Mariniflexile sp. TRM1-10: one gene and its partners. The protein of the gene in region 3 interacts with the protein of the main gene of each other region in a pairwise test. Links are inferred from orthologs where the notes say so. Each region holds a gene or a part of one and is shown on either strand. Other genes may lie near its edges. The genes, in order: pepE, tpiA and pepT.

The links.
Region 1: the proteins of pepT (region 3) and pepE interact in binary tests that used the Escherichia coli proteins (3 or more experiments, as listed by UniProt). The link is inferred for Mariniflexile sp. TRM1-10 from one-to-one orthologs.
Region 2: the proteins of pepT (region 3) and tpiA interact in binary tests that used the Escherichia coli proteins (3 or more experiments, as listed by UniProt). The link is inferred for Mariniflexile sp. TRM1-10 from one-to-one orthologs.

Annotation. Positions count from the first base shown.
Region 1 is NZ_CP022985.1:842,417-845,464, forward strand. Bases 155-3,035 are described here. They hold pepE (dipeptidase PepE), read left to right. Parts: upstream 155-1,181; coding sequence 1,182-1,889; downstream 1,890-3,035. Other genes in these bases: CJ739_RS03885 (peptidase associated/transthyretin-like domain-containing protein), read right to left, coding at 155-159; CJ739_RS03890 (carboxypeptidase-like regulatory domain-containing protein), read right to left, coding at 265-1,071; CJ739_RS03900 (right-handed parallel beta-helix repeat-containing protein), read left to right, coding at 2,532-3,035. Outside these bases: more of CJ739_RS03885, read right to left, coding at 1-154; more of CJ739_RS03900, read left to right, coding at 3,036-3,048. UniProt on the Escherichia coli protein: Hydrolyzes dipeptides containing N-terminal aspartate residues. May play a role in allowing the cell to use peptide aspartate to spare carbon otherwise required for the synthesis of the aspartate family of amino acids.
Region 2 is NZ_CP022985.1:273,961-276,927, forward strand. The notes cover bases 96-2,895. They hold tpiA (triose-phosphate isomerase), read right to left. Parts: upstream 1,971-2,895; coding sequence 1,221-1,970; downstream 96-1,220. Other genes in these bases: CJ739_RS01330 (ATP-dependent Clp protease adaptor ClpS), read right to left, coding at 96-210; prmA (50S ribosomal protein L11 methyltransferase), read right to left, coding at 225-1,061; CJ739_RS01345 (TlpA family protein disulfide reductase), read right to left, coding at 2,012-2,500; CJ739_RS01350 (ABC transporter permease), read right to left, coding at 2,535-2,895. Also shown: more of CJ739_RS01330, read right to left, coding at 1-95; more of CJ739_RS01350, read right to left, coding at 2,896-2,967. UniProt on the Escherichia coli protein: Involved in the gluconeogenesis. Catalyzes stereospecifically the conversion of dihydroxyacetone phosphate (DHAP) to D-glyceraldehyde-3-phosphate (G3P).
Region 3 is NZ_CP022985.1:3,336,119-3,339,261, forward strand. The notes cover bases 47-3,022. They hold pepT (peptidase T), read right to left. Parts: upstream 2,168-3,022; coding sequence 926-2,167; downstream 47-925. Other genes in these bases: CJ739_RS14135 (CPBP family intramembrane glutamic endopeptidase), read right to left, coding at 47-469; CJ739_RS14145 (quinone-dependent dihydroorotate dehydrogenase), read left to right, coding at 2,550-3,022. Also shown: more of CJ739_RS14135, read right to left, coding at 1-46; more of CJ739_RS14145, read left to right, coding at 3,023-3,143. UniProt on the Escherichia coli protein: Cleaves the N-terminal amino acid of tripeptides.

The DNA of each region.
Region 1 (3,048 bases), 2.5 Mb from region 3 along the record:
GTTATTTGTTATGGTAAAAACTTGTGCTGTTTTATTTATGACATGTATATTTTCTACCTCAATTTTACTATCTACTTTTCCTGAAATTTCTACGGATTGTGAAAAAGTAACTTGGTACAAAAAAAGAAAAACAAGAATACTAAATCTGATAGTTGGCATATTTATAGTTTGGTCCGATAAATAACGTACACAAACTCTTAAATAAAATGAAAAACCATTTTAAACTTTTGTTAAAGTGTTAATGTTTAATCTAAACATTAACAATTAATTGCCTTCTATAATATCCAAAAATTGTAAACTTTTATCATAAAGTAATTGTAAGAACTCCATTTCCTTTCCGTAATTAAGTAATGAATAATCGAAATTTTCGTTTTCAACATACCTAATAAACTCTTCAACCCTATGCTCTGGAATACCAAAATTATCAACCAAGAACTCTGAAGCAAAATAGTATTTTATTGCTTCCACAGGAACTTCTGGAACTCCTAAATCCTTTTTATTTTTAACTTCCGATCTAAATAAAGGAATCAACAATTGATCGACAACATTAACAATATTAAGTCCATTAATCATTGTTTGCCTCTGAGAGTTCATAGCTGTATTACTTACTGCCGACTTATAATCGGTTTTAAAATCATATGCGTCACTATGCTTAATACCAAAATACAAGGCATCCAATTTTGGACTAAATGTTTTGGTTGATTTTATATCTGTTACTAAATCTCCTGACAAACCCTTTGTCTTTACAACAACTTCATCTAGTCTGTTAATTTCTTCAATTAAAAAAATTTTCATGGATTTTGACTTGAGAATAGCCTCGCTAACATAAAAATTGATGTTTTGGAATTGCAATGCGCTAACTTCTATAAAATCATTTAAACCAACTGTTATAACAAACTCACCATTTTCATCTGTTATAGCGGCAGTATTTGACGATTTGTTAAAAATAGTTATTCCAGAAATATCGTTACTTTCAACAATTAGCTTTCCATTAACCTTAACCCGCTTTATATCCTGCGATATTACTTGAAAACCAACCAACAACGTAAATAAAAATATAATTTTTTTCATGTTTTTTTCTTTAAAAATAGTTCTTAATAACTAATTCTGTAACTAGATCCTAATAATATTTTGTAAAAACCTTCAAAGGTCTAACTTTACAAAACAAATTTAACAACTTAATGAAAAACATAATTATAGCTAGCACATCAACCGTTCATGGAAGTGGTTATTTAGAATATATTTTACCCGAATTAACCCTGTTTTTAAAAAACGCCAGAACTATTTTGTTTATTCCCTATGCAAGACCAAGCGGTATTTCTCACGATGACTATACAAAAAAAGTAGCAGAAGCCTTCGTAAAAATTAATAAAGCCGTAAAAGGTATCCATGAATTTGAAAACCCTATTGAAGCCATTAAAACTGCCGAAGCTATATTTGTTGGTGGTGGCAATACCTTTGTTTTGACCAGTCAATTATATAAAAATAATTTAATTGAAGCACTTCAAACTACTATAAAAAATGGCACGCCCTATTTAGGAACCAGCGCGGGCAGTAATATTTGCGGTCTCACCATAAAAACCACTAACGATATGCCTATTGTATACCCACCAAGTTTCAATGCCCTAGCGTTTGTACCTTTCAATATCAACCCGCATTATTTAGACCCTGATACCGACAGTACCCACATGGGTGAAACCAGAGAAACCAGAATAAAGGAGTTTCATAACTTTAATACACCTCCTGTAATAGGCTTGCGCGAAGGCAGTTGGTTGAATGTAAATGGCACCTCTATAGTTTTAAAAGGCACATTAACCGCTCGTATATTTGAATATAACAAAACACCTTACGAAGTTGAACCAGAAACCCAACTGAATCATTTAAAATAGCATCATTGGGTCGTACCCATTGGGTCGGGCTATCTGTTGCAAGTCCTCGCTCATACCTTGCTGCGGGCTTTCCACATCAAATGCAAACATTCACGATTTCGTTAATTTAAAATATTAACCTCAGAGTAATTCCTCACGCAACCAAAAGAAACTGTAGAACATAAAAACCACATTCCTATGATGGATACGGAGTTTCTTTCGGCTAAACTTAAGATAAACTTCTCCTCCGCTGGTACAAGTAGAATATTTACAAAACTTATGCTACCATCAGTCAAGATACTCGCACCCATATCATTAAGTTAAGCGTGTTTATTCTAAATTGTCACATTGAGCCTTTCGTCTTAACTTAATGACATTGTACCCGCACCAGCGAGGGCGCCAATTAAACAAATTCTACACATTTTTTTCACTTGAAAGATTTGTATAGAAAAGCCCCTTTTTTTAATAATAAATTTAGATCTCTTCTTTTTTTAAGAACAACTAAATCTACACAAAAAAGCTACATATATTAATTTAATCGTATTTTTTTCACATATAAAAGAGCATATTCTGAATAAATCATTAAAAAAGTAGGAAAAAACAAAAAATAAACATTAGTTTTAGCAATCGATTACATTAACTAATTTTAAAAACTAATTATTTATGAAAACAAATGCACTTTCGGGAATGCTTGCAGTTTTATTATTTCTGCCTTTATTTCTTTTTTCACAATCAACAATTTACGTATCACCCAATGGGTCATCGAGCAACTCAGGAACACAATCCTCCCCAACGACTCTAGAGAATGCTATTAGTAATTTATCTTCTGGTGGAACTATCTATATGGAAGGCGGTCTTTACAATTATACATCAACAATTGTAATATCTTCAAATGGATCTTCTGAATCATTAAACAACGTTTTTGCTTATAACGGAACACCTGTTATTAATTTCTCATCTTTATCAGAAAGTTCATCCAACAGAGGTCTTGTTTTAGATGGTGACTACTGGCATTTTAAAGGCATAATCATTGAAGAAGCAGGCGATAATGGCATGCTATTATCTGGGAACAATAATATAATTGAAGAATGTATTTTTCGTAAAAACCACGATACAGGACTTCAATTAAGCCGTTATAGTAGTTCTGCCAATTCAATTAGTGAATGGCCTTCAAATAATC
Region 2 (2,967 bases), 3.1 Mb from region 3 along the record:
TAAACCAGTTTTTACGGTGCATTTGCCTTTATAATGCACAAGGAGTGCACATTGTTCTGCTTGTTCTGCGGTGTGCTCGCAAGCATAAATAAGCATGTCTATAACATGATCGAAGGTATTAACATCGTCGTTATATAACACAATCTCGTTTTGGGTAAGTACTTTTTCTTTTAGTAGTACTTCTTCCAATGTTTTTTCTTGAGTACTCATAGGTTAAATTTTTACTAATTTAAAAATTTTAAGGCAACCCAATGGTTTCTTTCCAATTTTTCTTCAAATTTTAACATGTGCTTTTCACATGCTTCTTGAATAACCGGAATATCATCTTTGTAAAATCCGCTTAAAAATAAAAGACCGCCTTTATTTAAGCACGATATGTAAGTTTCCATATCGTTTAATAAAATATTACGATTAATGTTCGCAATTATTATATCGTATTTTTTACCTGTTAAAACACTGGCATCGCCTTCTATTACAGTAATATGCTTGCAATTATTACGCTCTACATTTTCTAAACTATTTAAATAGCACCAATTATCGTAATCAACCGCATCTATGGGGTTTGCGCCTTTTATTTCGGCTAAAATGGCTAAAACACCAGTACCACAACCCATATCTAAAACCGATTTATCGGTGAAATCGGTTTTTAAAATATGCTGAATCATCATGTGGGTGGTTTCGTGATGTCCTGTTCCGAAACTCATTTTGGGTTCTATAATAATATCGTATGGGGTATTTGGTTTTTCATGAAATGGTGCACGAACTGAGCATATATTATCTACCACAATGGGATTGAAGTTCTTTTCCCATTCTTCATTCCAATTGGTTTGTTCAATTTCGTTAAACGTGAAATCGATTTTAAATTCTTCAGAGTTTAATATTTGGATATCCTCCAAGATATTTTCATGCCATTCCTCTTTTTGAATGTATGCTGTAACACCTTCTTCGGTTTCTACAAAGCTTTCAAAACCTGCATAACCAAGTTCTGCAATAAGTATTTCTACTCCAGGTTGTACTGGTGTTACTTTAAACTCATAACCTATGTAAATGATGTTTGACATATAGATTTTTGATTTACGATTACGATTGATTTACATTTCACGGTTCACGATTCACGAATTTACGTTAGCGATAGAAACGGCATCCTTTTTGGCGCCAAAAGCGCCAAAAAGATACAGTGTATAGCGCAACCCTTGGGTAACGCCTAAAAGATTACATTTTTAAAATGCGTTTACAATGGCAAAAAAATCGTCTGCGTTAAGTGCAGCACCACCAATTAAACCTCCATCTACATCTGGTTTTGAGAAAATTTCCTGTGCATTGTTTGGTTTCACACTTCCTCCATATAAAATGGATACGCTGTTTGCTACAGCGACACCATATTTATTGCTTAACGTTTTTCTGATGAATGCATGCATATCTTGTGCTTGCTCTGGACTTGCAGTTTCGCCAGTGCCAATAGCCCAAACAGGTTCGTATGCTAACACAATGTTTTTAAATGCCGAAGATTCTAAATGAAACAAGGCGTTTTTAATTTGGCTTTCTACAACATTTTCATGGTTACCCGATTTTCTATCGGCCAAAACTTCGCCAAAACAGAAAATAGTACGTAAATCGTTTGCTAAAGCAGCATCTACTTTTTTAGCTAAAATTGCATCTGTTTCACCAAAATACTCACGGCGTTCACTATGACCTAAAATAACGGTTTTTACACCAACACTCTTAAGCATACTCGCACTAATTTCACCTGTGTAAGCACCATTTGCTGCGAAATGCATGTTCTGTGCAATCACTTCTATACCGGTGTCTTTTAATGCTTGAAATGCTGGAAAAAGGTTTGTAAAGGTTGGTGCTACCATAACCTCGGCATTTGATGTTTTCGATTTAGTTTTTAAAGCACTAATTAATGATTCGGTTTGTGCTAAATCATTATTCATTTTCCAGTTTCCTGCTACAATTTGTTGTCTCATTTTTAATTTACCTTTTTAATGAAGGGATTTTTTATTAAGTTTTATAATATCTTTTTAATTTTTATGTCGTCAGCTTCAATAGCTTTAAACAAGTTTATTTTTCCGTTTTGGCCGATTACCATATATCTGGGGATCCAATCTAATTGAATGAATTCACCAAAAGGGCCTTTCCAACCAGATTGCATAAAATAATGTTGCCCTTGCACATTATATTTCTCAATGCCTTTTTTCCAAGCTTCCTGGGTTTTATCTAAAGACAAAAATACATAGGTCACATTTTTATGGGCTTTTTGCAGATTTTTAACTTTAGGCATACCACCAATACAATCTTTACACCACGATGCCCAAACATCAACCAAAATGGTTTTGTCTTTATTTGCTTCTAAAATTTCTTTAAAGCTTATTGAGTTTCCATCTAATGTAATAAAGGTGTCGTTTAATGCAGCCTCGGAAAACTTAGTAGGTGTTTCTTGTGCTTTACAACTTAAAACACTCAAGACGAAGATTAATATGTAGTTTATTTTTTTCATTTTTCTATTTATGGGATTTCTGTCTGCTTAGGAACTATTCTAATTTCACCTTAGGATCTAACCAAACGTAAATGACGTCGACAAAAATATTAATTATTATGAAGAATAACGCTATTATTAACACCGAACCCATAATTACAGGTAAATCCAAAGTATTTAAGGCATTTACTATTTCTTTCCCAAGTCCGTTCCAACCAAAAATATACTCCACAAAAACAGCACCTGCCAGCATGGAAGCAAACCATCCTGAAATAGCCGTAACTACTGGGTTTAGGGCATTTTTAACAGCATGTCTTTTTATAATTTGAAACTCGCTTAAGCCTTTTGCTCTTGCGGTTCTGATATAATCTTGGTTAAAGACTTCCAGCAACGAATTTCGCATAAGTTGTATAACGACCGCCAACGGACGAATACCCAATACAATAGCTGGGAGTATGAGATTTTTTAACTTCATATGATTGGCTTCT
Region 3 (3,143 bases):
ATGTATGTGCAAGTCCAAAAATTAAAGCAGAAATCCAGAGTGCTTTAGAAAAACCTTTAGAATTGAAGATTTCTTGAGCAATTATCCTACGACAATAGAGTTCTTCTAATAGGCCCCAAGCAATTATAAATCCAATTAATAGAACTGATTCAGATATTGTTCGATTAACTTCGCCAGTCCAATCCCAACCCATTAATTTATAGTTTAGTAAAAGAATAAAGTAGTCAAAGATAAAAAGACCGATAATTCCAATTATAATTGGAAAGAGATATTGAATTTTGAAGTTTGAATTTTCTTTTTTTGGAAGTAAGTTTGGATTAAATTTAATTAAGAAAAAACCAGCAATAATAATGGATAATATTTTAACAATTCTTATTGTCCAATAGTCTATAAGACCAGAAGAAAATTTAAATCCAAGAAGCAAAATAAATAAACTTAAAAATAAATTTAGATAAAGGTTTTTAGTCATATTTTAATCAGTATTCAATTAATTTTCTGAGCATTTTTTTCAACTTGCAGGTAACAACCACATAACCACAATAAGCAATTCAATTGCAGTCACATCATCTACATCTCTACGAATATAATAAAAGTCCACCTACAAAAAACATAAATGGCATTTAAAAAAAGAATAGGCGGTACAGCAGTCTTATTTCACATTTGTTCACCCTTTGTTCGGGCAACCCTCCATCCAACAAAAATACACCCGAACCAGAGACGAACAAAACCCGAACAAAACCCCTACTTTTTTGGGCACTTGTGTCAATATGTTTCAATATGTGTCAATATGTGTCAAGGATAGCATAAAAAAAAGACCCAATTATTTTATAACTGGGCCTGATTTGAGTTTGGTTCTCGATACCATCCCGATAAAAAAAATCGGAATCACTCGAACTGATAAGTAGTGTTTTAAATATAAATGCGTTTAGTCTTCTTCTAAAGCCGTTAATTCAGCAATTTTACAAATGACTTGGGTCGCTTTTATCATGCTTTCAACAGGGACATACTCGTAGCGTCCGTGAAAGTTATGTCCGCCAGCAAATATATTAGGGCAGGGGAGGCCTTTATAGCTTAATTGTGAGCCGTCAGTGCCACCACGAATGGGTTTGATTATAGGTTCAATATGTAGTTGTTTCATGGCTTCTTCGGCAATACCTACAATATGCATGACAGGTTCTATCTTTTCTCTCATATTGTAGTATTGGTCTTTTATTTCAACACGAATAACTTCCCTTCCGTATTGCTCGTTTAGCTCGTTGGTTAACTTGTCCATGACGGCTTTACGTGCTTCAAAATGTCCAAAATCGTGGTCGCGAATAATGTATTCCAAAACAGTTTCTTCTACGTCGCCTTTTATGGCGTATAAATGAAAAAAACCTTGATATTCATCGGTATGCTCGGGTGTTTCAAGACGTGGTAATGAGTTGATAAATTCTTGGGCAATGTACATGGAGTTTACCATTTTACCTTTGGCATAGCCTGGGTGTACTATTTTGCCTTTCACTTTTACAACAGCACTGGCGGCATTGAAATTTTCATATTCCAGTTCGCCTATTTGACTGCCATCCATAGTGTATGCCCAATCGGCTCCGAATTTTTCAACATCAAATTTATGGGCACCTCTGCCTATTTCTTCATCGGGAGTGAAACCCACTTTAATAGTGCCGTGTTTAATTTCAGGATGGTTGATTAAATATTCCATAGCCGTCACAATTTCGGTAACGCCCGCTTTATCATCGGCACCTAATAAGGTCGTGCCATCTGTAGTGATTAGGGTTTGCCCTTTATATTGGAGTAAATCTTCAAAATAATCGGGAGACAGTATGATGTCTTCCGCTTCATTTAAAACAATATCCTTCCCATTATAATCCTCAATAATTTGAGGGTTTACGTTAGCACCCGTAAAATCGGGCGAGGTATCAAAATGCGAAATAAATCCAATAGTTGGCACAGCATGCGATACATTGCTAGGTAATGTAGCCATAATATAGGCGTTTTCATCAATACTAACATCCTGCATGCCTATGGTTTTTAGTTCTTCGGCAAGTTTGTTGGCCAAATCCCATTGCTTGGCAGTGCTGGGCGTGGTGTTTGATGTAGGATCCGATTCGGTATCGATAGTAACGTAACTTATAAAGCGCTTAATGATGTGTTCTTTTGAAATCATTTGAAATGAATTTTAAAGTGTTAAGGTAAGATATTTTGAAATTTGAGTGTGAACTCGTTTAAACTTTTTATAATTGGCTAAAAAATTGTCCTTTTACACTCGCTTTTTGCCTTTTTCTCCTTCCGTAGCCCTGCTATGCAACTCAAAAAAGCCTTCAACCGAGCATAGGGCGGAGCGTAAAAATAACCCAGTGGGTTATTTTAGCGAACGAGCCAGCTGGCGCAGGGTTAAATTTTCGCTTTAATCAAAAAAGTTTAAACGAGTTCTATGATAATCAAATAACCTTTTGAGGTTCAAAAGTACGATTATTAATTTTTTTGCTTTTGGAAAGGCCGATTTTTTATTTACAATATTTAGAAGTACTTTTGCATAAATAATACAGATGTACAAATTACTACTTCGCCCGTTATTTTTCTTGTTCGACCCTGAAAAAATTCACCATTTTACGTTTTCATTAATAAAATTCAGCTCTAAAATCCCAGGTTTTGCTGCTGTTTTTAGAAGTTTATATGTTGTGAATGATAAGCGGTTGGAACGAAACGTATTCGGACTTACTTTTAAAAACCCAGTGGGGTTAGCAGCAGGATTTGATAAAAATGCGGTGCTGTATAACGAACTGGCAAACTTTGGATTTGGCTTTATTGAAATAGGCACCGTCACACCCAAAGCACAAGCAGGAAATCCTAAAAAGCGTTTGTTCCGATTGAAAGACGACCAAGGTATTATTAACCGAATGGGGTTTAATAACGAAGGTCTTGAAGCGGCTATAACCCAATTAAAATCCAACAAAGGCAAACTGATTATTGGTGGGAATATTGGAAAAAATACCAACACGAAACCCGAAGATTATACTAAAGATTACCTAGAATGTTTTAATGCGCTGCACCCTTATGTAGATTATTTTGTACTGAATGTAAGTTGCCCAAATGTGGGAAGTCATGCCAAACTAAACGACAAAGAATATTTGGAAGAATTG